2 regions of the Paenibacillus sp. S29 genome follow, and region 2 is predicted to be linked to the other one. Evidence: riboswitches for the same ligand, from Rfam matches in the RefSeq annotation. Region 2 holds a riboswitch; the other holds the start of a gene.
What was found. A riboswitch is a leader RNA that binds a small molecule or an ion and turns the genes downstream of it on or off. The one in region 2 is predicted to bind glycine.

Region 1 (7,632 bases), on a different contig from region 2:
GCATCCGAAATTTTCGATTCTGGACCCTAAAAATACCTTCTCTGTGCCACGTGATCAGACGGTATATGGCATGGTGGATATGATGAGCCATGTGTTTGAACAGTATTTTCACAATGTTAAAAATACACCGTTGCAAGATCGTATGTGCTTTTCCGTGCTGCAAACCGTGATCGAAACTGCACCTAAACTGCTGGAGGATTTGCACAACTACGAGCATCGTGAAACGATTTTATATGCCGGAACGATTGCTCTTAACGGAACACTGCAAATGGGCTACTTCGGGGATTGGGCTTCGCATACGATTGAACATGCATTATCCGCTGTATATGATATTCCTCATGCTGGCGGTCTGGCAATTCTGTTTCCCAACTGGATGAGACATACAGTGGATCAGGATGCTGCACGCATGAAGCGGCTGATGCTCAGCATGTTTGACTTAGACACCGTAGGTAAAACAGATAGAGAAATCGCCTTGGAAGGTATTGACCGTCTTAGTGCATTCTGGACAAGTCTCGGTGCCCCTTCCACCCTGGCCGATTACAATATTAATGATGAGCAATTGGAAAAAATCGCAAACATTGCAGCCCATGAAATGGAATACGGAGGCTTTGGTAATTATAAAAAGCTGAATCAAGAAGATATTTTAGCTATTTTGCGTGCATCGTTATAACATTCAAAAGGGAGTGTCCTCAAGCCTATGATGGCTGAGGGCACTCCCTTTTGGAATTTATGAATTAACCGTGTGTCCCTTTTCTTCTACTTGAATAGCTGCCCCTACATTGGCACCTGCAAGAATGCCCTTTTTCTTATTAGGATACAGAGAATCCATATAGTTTCGGGTTTCTGCAACTACGATTCCCGATAAGCCAAGCAGTGCAATCAGATTCGGGAAAGCCATCATTGCGTTAAAGATATCTGCCAGCAGCCAAATGGCTTCCAACTTGATGAACGCACCTCCTGCTACAAGTGCGATGAACAGATAACGGTATGGTTTAATCCATTTGACACCCAGTAAATATTCAACACAACGTTCCCCGTAGTAATTCCAGCCAAGTATCGTTGTGAACGCAAATAAAATAAGGCTAATCGTCACGAGCTCTGCACCAGCCGGAAAGGCACTGGAAAACGCATGCTGGGTCATCAGACCTCCATCGTCATTTCCACTCCATATTCCCGTAACCAGCAACGTAAATCCCGTCAGATTACAAATAATCATTGTATCAATAAATACGCCTGTCATGGATATCAGCCCTTGTTCTGCAGGCCATTTCGTCTTAGCAGCAGCTGCTGCAATCGGCGCACTTCCCAAACCGGCTTCATTAGCAAAAATACCTCTGGCAACTCCGCTTCGCATCGCCAACATAATCGTCGCTCCGGCAAATCCACCCGTTGCAGATGTGGTCGAGAAGGCCCCTTGTAATACTAAAGCAATCGCATGAGGAAGCTCTCCTGCAAACTTAATGAGTACAATTAAGCAAACTACGATATAGAGCCCCGACATGAATGGAACAATCTTTGTGGATACCTTGGAAATACTTTTGAGTCCTCCAATCGTAACAACAGCAGTTAACACGGCAATAATGATCGCTGTAACTACCGTTGGCACTCCAAAGCTACTTTCCGTCGAAGAAACGATAGCCTTTACTTGCGGAAAAGTACCGATTCCAAATAGGGCTACAAGAACACCAGAAAAGGCAAACAACATCGCCAACGGCTTGAAACGGCGGCCAAGCCCGTTTTCAATATAATACATCGGGCCACCTGAAAATTGTCCGTTCCGGTCTTTAACACGGTATTTAACGGATAATAATCCTTCCGCATATTTGGTTGCCATCCCGAAAAAAGCTGCAACCAGCATCCAGAATAATGAACCGGGCCCACCCAGTTTGATCGCTGTTGCCACGCCGACGATACTTCCTGTACCTACAGTAGCTGCCAGTGCCGTACTCAATGCTCCGAAGCTGCTTACATCTCCGCTACCTTCGTCCGGCGCTTTACCAATTAGCTTGAGCGCCAAAGGCAATCGAATAATCTGAAGTAGCTTCAAACGGATCGTTAGCCACAACCCAGTGCCCATTACGAGAATAAGAAGCGGCGCTCCCCATATCCAGCTGTCAATCGTTTCTAATACATGTACCAAATTCATTTCAACCCGCTCCTCCAGCATATTAGAAAACAAAAAAGAGTCAAATCCGCTGATTCGACTCCTGGAGAGGTTAAAGGCACGAAAAAATACAACCATCTTGTGCAGGTTTCTCCCTCTAATAGCTTATAAAAAAGCCTAGAGCACTCCCTGTCACAGGTTATTCGCGTCTCTGTCCTTTTGCCTGAGAGTTTAAGCAGATGTTCTCTGCGGTGCACCTTCGGCGCCCAATTAAGGGTCTCTCCAGAGTTCTGTCCGTTTACGGTCCCCGCTTGTTGCTGTAACCAGCCTAAGCACCTGAGAGTTTTGCCCCTTCGGTCGGAACTTTCGTTCCATCTCCCGCAAACATCAACCAGACATATGAAATTTTTATTTATTATACAGAAAACTTTCAGCTTATTACAAGTGAAAAGTTTGTGAAGCCCTCTGAAATATTATTATTGTGTCTATCGAAAAAGCGGGTACAGCAGATTGCATCCTTAGAATGTCCTCTGCTATACCCGCCCGAGACGATATGGAATTACAATTCTTCACCATTGGTTGCTATCACATTTTTATACCAGTTAAATGAGTCCTTTTTGGAGCGTTTGAGCGTTCCGTTACCGTCATCATCCAGATCAACGTAAATAAATCCGTAGCGCTTGGACATTTCGGAAGTAGACATGCTCACAAGGTCGATAGGGCCCCAGCTGGTGTAACCAAGCAGATCAACACCGTCGGCAATCGCTTCCTTCATTTGGGCAATATGCTGACGCAAGTAATCAATTCGATACGTGTCATGCACAGAGGTCAATAACCACACCGCCACCGGTGAACGGGCTCATGGTCATTACATTGATTTCATTAAAGGTCAGCCAGTATTTTACTTTATCCTTATAGCGCGTAAACACCGTTTCGGCATAATTTACGTAATGCTGTATGACTTCACGTCCCAGCCAGCCATTATACTTCTGCGTCAGACCTAGCGGTGTTTCATAATGTGACAATGTTACCAGCGGCTCAATATTATACTTGCGCAGCTCATCAAATACATTGTCGTAGAATTGCAATCCTGCTTCATTCGGCTCGGCATCATAGCCATTCGGGAAAATCCGCGACCAGCGGATGGACATACGGAATACTTTAAAGCCCATTTCAGCGAACAATGCAACCTAACGATAACCGTTCTCCTTTGAAATGCATTGACAGATACCTTAGAATAGACGTAATGCCTTCATAAGCATCCTAATCGTTGTAACGCGTTTCATGTCAAGTATTTTTTCTTATGTGAGGAGAAGCACCATGTCGAATCTTGATCAAATTGCAAAACTGGCGGGCTTTTCCAAAGCTACGGTATCCAGAGTATTAAATCAGTCCCCCCATGTTAGTCACGAAACAAGAGCTAAGATTTTGAAAATCATGCAGGAATTAGATTATGTTCCTAATCGGAATGCCATTTCTCTATCCAAGGGTCAGACGCTTCAGATCGGTATCATTACTTCAACTATTAATGAAATTGTTCTCGCTTTTCTGGACAGCTTTGTGGAAGTAGCAGGCCAATATGAATTTCAAACCATTATTTATACTTCGGGAGAAGACAAAAAGAAAGAGCTTCAAGCCTTTGAGGATTTAAAAAGAAAAAGAGTCGATGCGCTGGTCATCATTTCCTGCGTGAATGACACTGATTTTTTGAGCACCTATTGCAAATATGGCCCGATCGTGTCGTGGCAACGAATGGAGCATACCGATATTCGCTCCGTCGCTATGGATCAGTATGAAGGATATATGTTAGCGCTCAAACATTTGATACAAAAAGGTTATACTCGTATAGCCAATGCTTTTGGCCGTCCGAGCAGTATTAATACCCATAGTAGACAACGAGCCTACGAACAGATCATGAGTGAGCACAATCTGCCCGTGTTGCAACACTGGAATCACTCTTCTATTTATAATATCCGTGATGGCGAACAGGTCGTACGGGATCTGTTACAGCATCCGGACGAATTTCCAGAGGCTATTTTATGTGCTAACGATTATGTAGCAGTGGGCATTCTCTGCGAAGCACGCAGACAAAAACTGAATGTACCGGAAGATCTGGCAATTGTTGGATTTGATAACACGGAGCTGGCGCATACGCTGGGGATTACAACGATTCAAAATCCTATCATGGCTCAAGCACAAAATGCCTTTTTCATGCTTTCCCCTCAGCTGATTGGACGCCAAATGAAGCTTCATTCGCTAGAGTACAGCCTCATTGAACGTACGACTACATAAGGTAACGATGTACTTGCAAATTAGGCAAAAGGGCCTTGATATGAAATATTTTTTGTCGAAAGAGAATAAAATATGTTGAAATCGCTTTTTTTTGTGCTACAATAGCACTATATCGAAGGATTGTGACCGGTGATGCGGGCAATGCCTGAGTTCAATTGAGTGCTATTGCTAACAATAGTATTGAATTGTGCTTAGGCATTTTTTATTGGTAAAGGATGGGAGGGGGAACTTCAATGATTATTGAGAAGGTGCTCAATAACAACGTCCTATTGACTAAAAACGATAAAGGCAAAGAGGTCATCGTGATGGGAAGAGGTATTTCCTTCAAAAAGGTGGCTGGCGATCAAGTCGATGATGATAAAATAGATAAGATTTTCATGTTAAATGAAAACGAGTTCACGGCCAAACTAACCGAGTTGCTGAACGATATTCCTGTATCTCATCTGGAGGTCGTGAATGAAATCGTAACCCATGCAACGGAAGTGTTGGATACGGAGTTAAGCGATAATATTTATTTAACGTTGACCGACCATATTCATTTTGCCATACAACGGCAAGAAAAAGGACTGGCACTCCAAAACGCGATGCTGTATGAAATTAAACGCTTTTACAAAAAGGAATTTGCAGTTGGGCTGGATGCTCTCCAAAAAATTGAAAATACGCTCGGAGTAAAATTAGGCGAAGATGAAGCGGGATTTATTGCATTGCATATGGTGAATGCACGGATCGACGGTAACGAAATGAAGTCCACACTGAAAATGACTGAGATTGTCCAACATATCTTGAACATTATTACGTATCATTACGGAATTGTGCTGGATGAGTCTTCTTTTAGCTACTCGAGATTTTTGACACATTTGCAATATTTTGCGATGCGAGTGATTCGCAAAGAAGTCATTCACAGTGGTGAAGAATTTTTGTACAACCAGGTAAAGCAGACGTATACCGAAGCTTTTGCTTGTGCTCAAAAGATCAATGAGTATCTGGAAAAAACATACGATCAATATTTAAGCAAGGATGAATACGTATATCTAACTATCCATATTCATCGCGTAACTGAACGTAATAACATATAAGACTAACAATTTCATACTTTCATCGTTCATGGATTGTGACTGGTAAGGCAGGCAAAACCTAAACTGATGGTGAAATCGACGTTCCCTTATAGGAGAGAGTGCGTAGTTTTCACCATGAGTTTAGGTTTTTCTTGTTTACAAGTTTAAAAAGATGCACGCCGGCGTATCTTAGCAACAGCTGTAAACAGTAAATCCTATCAGTAGCAAGAATAACCCATAAGGAGTTCTGAACATGAGTGATAAAGAACTATCTAAAAAAATAGTGACCCTCGTTGGTGGCGAAGAGAATGTCAATTCGGTATTCCATTGCGCTACACGCTTGAGATTTAAATTAAATGATCGTACAAAAGCAGACAAAGCCGCACTGGAAGCAACCCCTGGTGTCATTACAGTAGTGGAAAGCAGCGGCCAGTTTCAAGTGGTCATCGGCAACAATGTAGGTCAAGTGTTTGAACATATGATGGCAGAAACAAATTTACAGGATGCTGACAATCCAAATGCGAAAAAGGAAGAGTCTTCCGAAAAAACGAATTTCCTTGGAAAAGCGGTCGATATCATTTCCAGCATTTTTTCTCCTCTTTTGGGAGCTCTTGCAGGGGCAGGTTTGCTCAAAGGGATTCTGGCATTAATTTTGTCGCTCCATTGGATTGATAATACAAGCGGTACGTATCTGATTCTGAACGCCGCTTCAGACAGTGTATTTTATTTCTTGCCTCTATTTCTGGCTATTACATCGTCCCGTAAATTTAAGACAAATGCCTTTGTATCTGTCGCAGTTGCTGGAGCCCTTGTCTACCCGGATGTTATTGCGGCGGTGGACAATCCGGCAAAACTGGCTTTTCTCGGGATTCCAATCATTTTAATTAAATACAGTTCTAGCGTAATCCCAATTATTCTCGCGGTATGGGTACAGTCCTATGTGGAGCGCTGGTTCAATTCCTTTATCCATCAATCAGTTAAAAACATTATCGTACCTATGCTATCACTACTGGTCGTTGTTCCGTTGACGTTTTTGGCCTTTGGTCCAGTCGGTAACCTGATCAGTCAGGGCTTGGCGAACGGTTTTACATGGGTATACAATTTAAGCCCATTGATCGCCGGAGCTGTTGCCGGAGCATTCTGGCAAGTATTTGTTATTTTCGGCGTACACTGGGGCTTTGTTCCTATCATGCTGTCCAATATTGCAACATTGGGGTATGACACGATGCTTCCGATGCTTACAGCAGCTGTACTTTCTCAAGCCGGTGCAACACTGGGGGTATTCCTGAAATCCCGGAACACCCAGATGAAGGCTTTGGCTGGTTCCTCTACACTGGCAGCTGTATTCGGTATTACTGAACCAACGATTTATGGTGTAACTTTGAAATTGAAAAAGCCTTTCATTTATGCTTGTATTTCCGGTGGTATTGGGGGCGCTATTATCGCTTCTGGCGGAGCGACTGCAAAATCCTTCTCCCTGCCTAGTTTACTGGCGTTGCCAACTTATTTTGGAACTGGATTCTTGTGGGTAGTCATCGGTTTGCTCGTTGCCTTTGTACTCGCAGTTGTGTTGGTTATGATTTTGGGCTTTGAAGATCCAAAAGAAGAAACTGCAAAAACAGAAGCTGCACCCGTAAAGAAAGAAGTGGCAATCGAGAAAGAAATTCTCGTAAGCCCACTGCAAGGTAAAGTATTGCCTTTGGAACAATCTTCTGATGTTGCTTTTGCTTCAGGTGCTATGGGGAAAGGAATCCTCATTGATCCTACAGAGGGTGTGCTGACATCTCCTGTCAATGGAACGATTACAACAGTATTCCCGACCGGACATGCAATCGGTATTACTTCCAATGACGGAGCAGAAATTCTGATTCACGTGGGTGTGAATACAGTGAAGCTGAAAGGACAATTCTTTGACAAGCGCGTCAAGGAAGGCGATGTGGTTAAGCAAGGACAACTGTTGCTTGAATTTGATATCGAGCAAATTAAGGCGGCAGGCTATATTACAGCTACACCAATTATCGTAACAAATTCCGCTCAATACCTGGATGTGTTGAACACAATGGAAACTGAAGTGAAGCGTGAGGATTACTTGTTGACTGTTGTGGTCTAACGTTTTAACTATCAGACTAAAGAAGCTTTCCCAACAATGGAAAGCTTCTTTTTTTATACATAATGAGACAA
Region 2 (7,632 bases):
AAGCCCGCGACGGTTGCGCTGGCGGGGTTCGTTCCGTGCGAGGAATCCGGCACGAGCACCTTGGTACGTCGCTCACCACGTGCTTCGTGGTATGAGCGAATCATCATCAGCCCGGTCCATTCGCCATGGGCGCCCGCGGCGGGTTGAAGCGTGACGGCATCCATGCCGGTTAATGCAGCCAAATCATTTTGGAGCGTATGCAGTAGCTCCATAGCACCCTGGATGCTCTCCTCGGGCTGATATGGATGGATTGTGGCGAAGCCTGTATATCGGGCGACATCCTCATTCACTTTCGGATTGTATTTCATCGTACAGGAGCCGAGCGGATAAAATCCGTTGTCCACGCCGAAATTGCGCCGGGACAAGGCGGTATAATGCCGAATAACGTCTACTTCGTATACCTCGGGTAATGCCGCAGGTTCGCTGCGCAGTGCATAATCTGGCAAAAGCTCTGCCACCGGGCGACGGGGAACGTCGCACTCGGGAAGGGAATAGGCGATGCGACCCGGACGGCTCAATTCAAAAATGAGCGCTTGATCGTGTTCCTTCAACAGCCCTTGTTTCTGATCCTGTCCGGTGTGTGTCATAGCAATCCCCCCAAGGTGTGTACAAATTGGTCAATCTCTTCTTTGGTTCTTTGCTCCGTCACGGCAATCAACATGTGACCAGCAAGTTCCTCATAGTCCCGGCCCAAATCGTAGCCAGCGATAAATCCAGCAGCTAGCAGCTCGGTCTGGAGTTTGCTCATATCTGTACCCTCAGGCAGTTTAAGGGCAAATTCGTTAAAGGTCGGTGCGTTAAACGAGGCTGTTACGCCCTTCAAGCTCAGCAATTGCTCTAAAGCATAACGGCTTTTATGCAAATTTAGCTCGGCTACTTCCTTGATCCCCTGTCTACCCATGACAGACAAGTATACAGATGCAGATAAAGCTAGCAACGCTTGATTGGAGCAAATGTTAGACGTGGCCTTTTCGCGGCGGATATGCTGTTCCCGCGCTTGCAAGGTCAGCACGAAGCCGCGTTTACCGTTACGGTCTGTGGTCTGACCCACAATACGGCCGGGGATACGGCGCATATGTGCCTGAGAAACGGCAAAGTATCCACAGGTCGGACCGCCGAGAGAAGAGGAGATGCCAAGTGGCTGCGCATCTCCTACCACAATATCCGCGCCCTGTTTGGCGGGTGTCTCCAGCAAGCCAAGTGCCAGTGGGTTGGCACTGACGACCAAAAGACCTTTGTGCGCATGGATGAGATCAGCCATCGGCTTCAGGTTTTCCACGGCTCCGAAAAAGTTGGGGCTTTGGACCAATACAGCCGCGGTCTGTTCCGATACGGCCGCCGCTAACGCATCAGCATCCGTTACGCCGTCCGAACAGCCGATTTCCACGATGTCCAAATCCAATCCACGTGCATAGGCTGCCAATACCTGACGTGCCTCCGGATGGACAGACCTTGATACGATAAGCTGTTTACGGCGGGTAGCCGCAGCGGACAGTGAGCCCGCTTCCGCCAGTGCAGTCGCTCCGTCGTACATGCTGGCATTAGCTACAGCCATGCCCGTCAATTCGCAAATATACGACTGAAATTCGAAAATGGCTTGTAGCTCGCCTTGGCTTACTTCCGGCTGATAGGGGGTGTAGGCTGTATAGAATTCCGAGCGTGAAGTGATGTGCTGGATGACAGACGGAATATGATGATCATAAATTCCTGCGCCAAGAAAGCTGGCATGTGTGTCTGTATTGGCGTTGTGTCCGGCCAGCTCGGCCAAATGTCGGGTCAAGGCTCTCTCGTCGAGCCGAGAAGAAAGAGGGAGCTCCCCTTGATATCGAATGGCCTCAGGAATGTCACTGAATAAATCATCGATGGATGAAACGCCGACCACACGCAGCATTTCGGTTTGATCCTGTTCAGTCATAGGGAGATAACGATGCTGCTTCATAGGTTCTGGCTCCTTTCGAAAAGCAAAATTTTAAATCGTAAATTAGCTAATAAAAAAGTGTGAGATGGAAAACCCAGAAGTTCATATCTGACATGTTTGCTTTATTGAAATGAAGAGAGTTTAAGATCAGCGCGGGCGTTTATAAAAGGGTGCTGCCACCACCTCGGCACGCAGGCGTTTGCCACGAATCTCAACCTCCAGCGGTGTGGAGAGGGCGCTAAAACGACTGTCTACCAAGGCGAGGCCGAGATTACGCTTCAAGGTGGGCGACTGAGTCCCCGTTGTGACCTCACCGATGCGTTGTCCTTCTGCGAATACCGGGTAATGGGCGCGAGGGATACCGCGATCCATCATTTCCAGCCCGATCAATTTGCGAGGAATCCCTTGTTCTTTCTGACGTTGCAGTGCTTCTCTACCGATAAAATCTCCTTTATTCAGCTTGACGAAGAAACCTAGACCGGCTTCGAGCGGTGAAATCGTGGCAGATAACTCCTGTCCGTACAGCGGCAACCGTGCCTCAAAGCGTAGGGTATCCCGAGCACCAAGTCCAGCGGGAATCAGCCCATACGACTCACCGGAACGAAGCAAACCCTCCCATACGGCTGGTGCTTCCGCGGCAGGTACGTAAAATTCAAAACCGTCTTCACCCGTATATCCGGTTCGTGAGACGAGTGCTTTTGCTCCGAACAATGGCACATTCTCATGGAAGCGAAAAGATGCCAGATTCGTAATGTCCGTATCTGCCACGGCTGCGGCAATACGTGCTGCTTCCGGTCCTTGCAACGCCAGCAATGCTATCGCATCAGACACATTCTCCATGTGAACGGATGCAGGCATATGGCGAATTAGCCAATCCCAATCCTTATCGATGTTAGAGGCGTTCACAACGAGCATGTAGCGCTCCGGTCCTTTGCAGTAAACAAGCAGGTCGTCTACTACCCCTCCATCGGGGTAACACAGGAGTGAATATTGTGCCTGACCTAGTTCCAACTGGCTGACATCATTCGTGGTCACCCTTTGCAGAAAAGCTTCGGCCTCTTTGCCTTCAACCAAAAATTCGCCCATATGCGATACATCGAATAAACCCGCACGTTGCCGGACGGCCTCATGCTCCTTTTGAATGCCGCTAAACTGAACGGGGAGCTCCCAGCCGCCAAAGTCAATACAACGAACCCCAGACTGCGTCCCGTAGGACGAATATAGCGGTGTTTTTCGCAAATTAGTCATTTTTCCACTCCTATCCGGTGTGATCGGCTAAACAAAAAAGACAGGCCGAAAAAAACGTATAGACGGCAGTCTACACTCTTTTTTCAGCTCTGTCCTTGATACCAGAAAGTTACCCCGGTATGTACCGGGTTTCCCCTTGGGTGATCCGCTCCAATAGCGAATGCTCTCCAGAGATGCGTCCGGCAGAGGTCCTTTTGCCTGAGAGATTCACCTACAATGCAGGCTTACTCCTTCGGCGCTACCTTCGGGATCAACAGTATATTACCTGGCTTTGCAGATAACAACTTGATCCGATTCGCGTGCACTTATGTCTCATAAGCGGCAACAGCTATGCGAATCTTTTTGGCAGTCTCTCCCTCCGCGTTCATCCGCGTTTGCAGTTGTCGGGGTGTTTTCCAAAGCATTTGCTATAACCCATTAATACGCAAATTCATTCAAAATGTCAATAAAAATGTCATCAAAAACAATAGAAAAAACATTTAATATATAAATAAGGATATGTAAGCGTTTGTTATAAGTTATCATATTTTTATATAGTACGCCATATGAGGTCATATGAAGTATTTTTGTTAGTATTATTGACATGAGTGTTCCTGTTGTCATAATCTTAACCTGTCTAATACAGGTGAGCAAAAGCGATTTTATTCATATGGAAGTGAGGGGAACAGGATGGGTGAAGTAAAGCAGCAACTTTGGTATACAGACGAACATGAGTGGGTTCAGCGCACAGAGAATGGAACGTTGCGGATTGGTATTACAGACTTTGCACAGCATCAACTGGGTGATATTGTTTTTGTAGAATTACCTGAGGTGGGAGTAACGATTGAGCAGGGAGCGGAGATCGGTACGATTGAATCGGTGAAGACGGTATCCGACCTTTTTGCTCCGGTGACGGGAACCGTATTAAAAGTGAATGAAGCGCTGGAAAGTACGCCTGAGCTAGTGAATGAATCTCCCTATGAAAAAGGTTGGATGATCGAAGTAGAGATGGGTAAAGATGTGGAGGAAGCATTGGGCAAGCTACTGTCTGCGGATCAATACGAGCAGTTGATTTCCGATGAGCAGTAATGGAGCAATGTAGTATGGAATAAGAGTGTTATTTGTCTGCTCGATTTTTGTATACAACAGTCGCTATGATTTGACATAGCGGCTATTTTTTTGTCTTTTTTCAGACGTAATTACGTGTTTTATTCTGATGTAGAGGGTTGTCCCTATAGTAAGAATCATACATAATCCAGTACGGTTTTTCGACTAATTTCTATAGCTACAGGTCATATTAAGAAGAATTATGCAGGTATAATACCTTCTCGGATAATTTAAATTTAAATGTTGTCATCAACGTTCATGACGAAAGTACGTTTTCATTTCGTTGATGAAGATAGCGCTGTCATTTAGTATGAATTTTAAGAAAAGGTAGTGATGCTTACCTACAAGGAGGATTTGAATATGAGTACATTGGACGCAAAGCCAAGTTCAAAAGGAGGCACTCGTGTCGCCGTACAGCGTTTTGGCCGTTTTCTCAGCGGTATGGTTATGCCCAACATGGGAGCCTTTATCGCGTGGGGATTGATTACGGCACTCTTTATTCCGACCGGGTGGTTCCCGAACGAAGGTTTTGCACAACTGGTTGATCCGATGAAAAATTATTTGCTGCCGCTGCTGATTGGTTACACGGGAGGCACGATGATTCACGGACAACGTGGAGGTGTGATTGGTGCCATTATGACGATGGGTGTCATAGTGGGAGCCGATATCCCGATGTTCCTGGGCGCGATGGTCGCTGGTCCGCTGGCTGCGTGGATATTGAAGAAGTTCGACAAGGCCATTGAAGGCAAAGTCAGATCAGGCTTTGAAATGCTGGTCAATAATTTTTCGGCCGGTATTATCGGTGCCATTCTAGCACTGCTTGCCCATGTGGCGATCGGCCCGGTTGTACAAATGATCAGTCAAGTATTGTCGGCAGGGGTACAGTTCCTCGTGAACGCAGGGCTACTGCCGCTTGTCAACCTCATTATTGAGCCCGGAAAAGTATTATTTTTAAACAACGCGCTGAATCACGGAGTATTAAGTCCGATTGCGTTGGAGGAAGCTGCAAGAACAGGGAAATCCGTACTGTTCATGCTGGAATCCAACCCTGGGCCGGGGCTCGGTATTTTGCTGGCCTACTGCCTGTTCGGTAAAGGCTCTGCGAAGTCGTCGGCTCCTGGGGCAGTCATCATTCATTTTTTCGGCGGGATTCATGAAATTTATTTCCCTTATATTTTGATGAAGCCGATTTTGATTCTTGCTGCTATAGCTGGGGGCGTTGTGGGAACCTTCTGTTTCATGTTGACAGGTGCCGGACTGGTTGCTGCTCCTTCGCCGGGCAGCATCATCGCCTATTTTCTAATGACGCCAAAAGGCGGATATTTGCCAATGCTAAGCGGGGTGATCGCTGCTGCGGTTGTATCTTTTGCTGTTGCCGCAGTGTTACTCAAGACTGGTAAGAAACAAGAAGAGGGGCTGGAGGAAGCTGCATCCCGCCTGAAAGATATGAAAAATCAAAGCAAGAGTGCAAGTGCTAACGCCACTGTAATGGAAGATAACCACGAATCTGATCGTGCTGCAGAAATTGCTGCAGATCGAACGCTCAAGGATAAATCCGAAGTGAACAAAATCGTCTTTTCCTGTGATGCAGGTATGGGTTCAAGCGCTATGGGTGCCTCGATTTTACGCAAAAAAATGAAGCAGGCGGGTGTGGGCGTAACAGTTACGAATACGGCAATCAGTGAAATTCCACAGGATGCGGATATTGTCATTACGCAAAAAACGTTGACAGATCGGGCTAAAACAGTAGCTCCGAAAGCTGAGCACATTTCCATTGACAATTTTCTGAAGAGCCCTGAATACGAAGCGCTGGTTGAACGTCTGAAATCCGATTCTTAATCCCCATCGAAGTCAGGCGGACTGTATGCAATGTACGTCTCCTGCTGGAGGGATGAGCTTGGGAAGGAACGGTATGCGCTTATGAATATTACGAAACGACAACGTGACATCGTGGAATATCTTCTGGAGCAGTCCAAAGAGGTTACAGCCGGGGAAATTGCTACGAAGATCAATGTCAGCACAAGGACGGTTCATCGGGAACTGGGTGCAGTCGAGCATTGGCTGGCAGCTCATGAGGTGAAGCTGGAGAAAAAGTCAGGGATCGGTATCTGTATAGATGCTGATCCAGCTCAGCTTGTATGCCTGCGAAACCAATTGCTGCATACGAAGTCAGACGAATATTCGGCTGAGGAGAGAAAGATCGTGGTACTCTGCATGCTGCTGGATACACGGGAGCCGATCAAGCTGTTGGCGCTGGCTTCAGATCTGAAAGTCACGGTAACTACGGTCAGTCATGATCTAGACGAATTGCAAGACTGGATTGAGGAACGTGGACTCATGCTTGTGCGCAGACGGGGGTACGGGGTCGAGATTACAGGGCGGGAGACAGACAAAAGACGGGCGATTTCCGAGCTGGCTCTCGAATATTTGGATGAATCCGATCTGTTTTCAGCCCGGGAAGAACTTCGTCCTGTAACCCGTGTTGCCGACAAGCTGCTGGAGATGATTGGCAGAGATAACCTGCTAATCGTGGAAAAGGCCCTCTGGCAGCCCCATGAAAAATGGTTGGAAAACATGGTGGAAAGCAAATACATGGAGCTGCTGATTCAAATTTGCGTTTCGCTGGTACGTCTGCGACTCGGGTATGTTATAGATCCTCTTCTCTCGTATTTAAAAACAGATTCGGATGAAAATATCATGCTTCGCACAGCTATGGTGGAACGCATATGCACGGAGTTGTCAGAGGCGCTGGATATTGAATTTCCAGAGCCGGAACGATCTTATCTCAGGCTGCTATTTCGTGATGCCGAAGATCACTCTACCCGACTACTGCCGTTGGATGATCTCGTACTGTTGGAGTCGGTTCATGAGTTGATTCGTCGTGTGGAGGAAGAGACAGGCACGCCATTGAAAGAGGACCGTGTTCTGCGTGAAGGACTGATTGCCCATATGGCTCCGGTATTCAAACGTTTGAAGGAAGGCAGGTCGATTCGTAACCCTCTCCTTCAGCAAATCCGCAAGGATTACAGCAGCTTATTCGAATCAGTGAAAAAGGCTGCGGCGAGCATGACAGAAATGAAAGTGCCTGATGAAGAGATCGGATTTCTCGTCATGCATTTCGGCGCTTCGCTGGAGCGGCTGCGACAATTGCGTCGGGAGGTGCGGGCCATTGTAGTCTGCACGAGCGGCATTGGATCATCCAGACTTCTGGCAACAAGGCTCGCCAAAGAGCTCCCACAGATCAAAATTGTGGATAGGGCCTCATGGTACGAGGCGGCGCGGATTCCCAAGGAGGATTATGATCTGATCATTTCGACAGTAGAGCTACCGCTTGAACCAGATCGGTATCTTAAGATCAGTCCGCTGCTAACGCAGGAGGA

Region 1: linked by a shared signal. The riboswitch ahead of ACL9RM_RS13750 (alanine/glycine:cation symporter family protein) and the one ahead of gcvT (glycine cleavage system aminomethyltransferase GcvT) in region 2 are both predicted to bind glycine.

Annotation. Positions count from the first base shown of each region.
Region 1 covers NZ_JBMOUI010000007.1:64,116-71,747, forward strand. The annotation lists gene ACL9RM_RS13745 (iron-containing alcohol dehydrogenase) at 1-670, shown strand, start outside; gene ACL9RM_RS13750 (alanine/glycine:cation symporter family protein) at 728-2,146, opposite strand; glycine riboswitch at 2,306-2,400, opposite strand; glycine riboswitch at 2,419-2,495, opposite strand; partial or broken gene ACL9RM_RS13755 (glycoside hydrolase family 1 protein) at 2,664-3,294, opposite strand; gene ACL9RM_RS13760 (LacI family DNA-binding transcriptional regulator) at 3,425-4,396, shown strand; gene licT (BglG family transcription antiterminator LicT) at 4,630-5,472, shown strand; gene ACL9RM_RS13770 (beta-glucoside-specific PTS transporter subunit IIABC) at 5,705-7,561, shown strand.
Region 2 covers NZ_JBMOUI010000014.1:84,087-91,718, forward strand. The annotation lists gene gcvPB (aminomethyl-transferring glycine dehydrogenase subunit GcvPB) at 1-587, opposite strand, end outside; gene gcvPA (aminomethyl-transferring glycine dehydrogenase subunit GcvPA) at 584-1,939, opposite strand; gene gcvT (glycine cleavage system aminomethyltransferase GcvT) at 2,066-3,166, opposite strand; glycine riboswitch at 3,343-3,534, opposite strand; gene gcvH (glycine cleavage system protein GcvH) at 3,836-4,234, shown strand; gene ACL9RM_RS21310 (PTS mannitol transporter subunit IICB) at 4,613-6,091, shown strand; gene ACL9RM_RS21315 (BglG family transcription antiterminator) at 6,173-7,632, shown strand, end outside.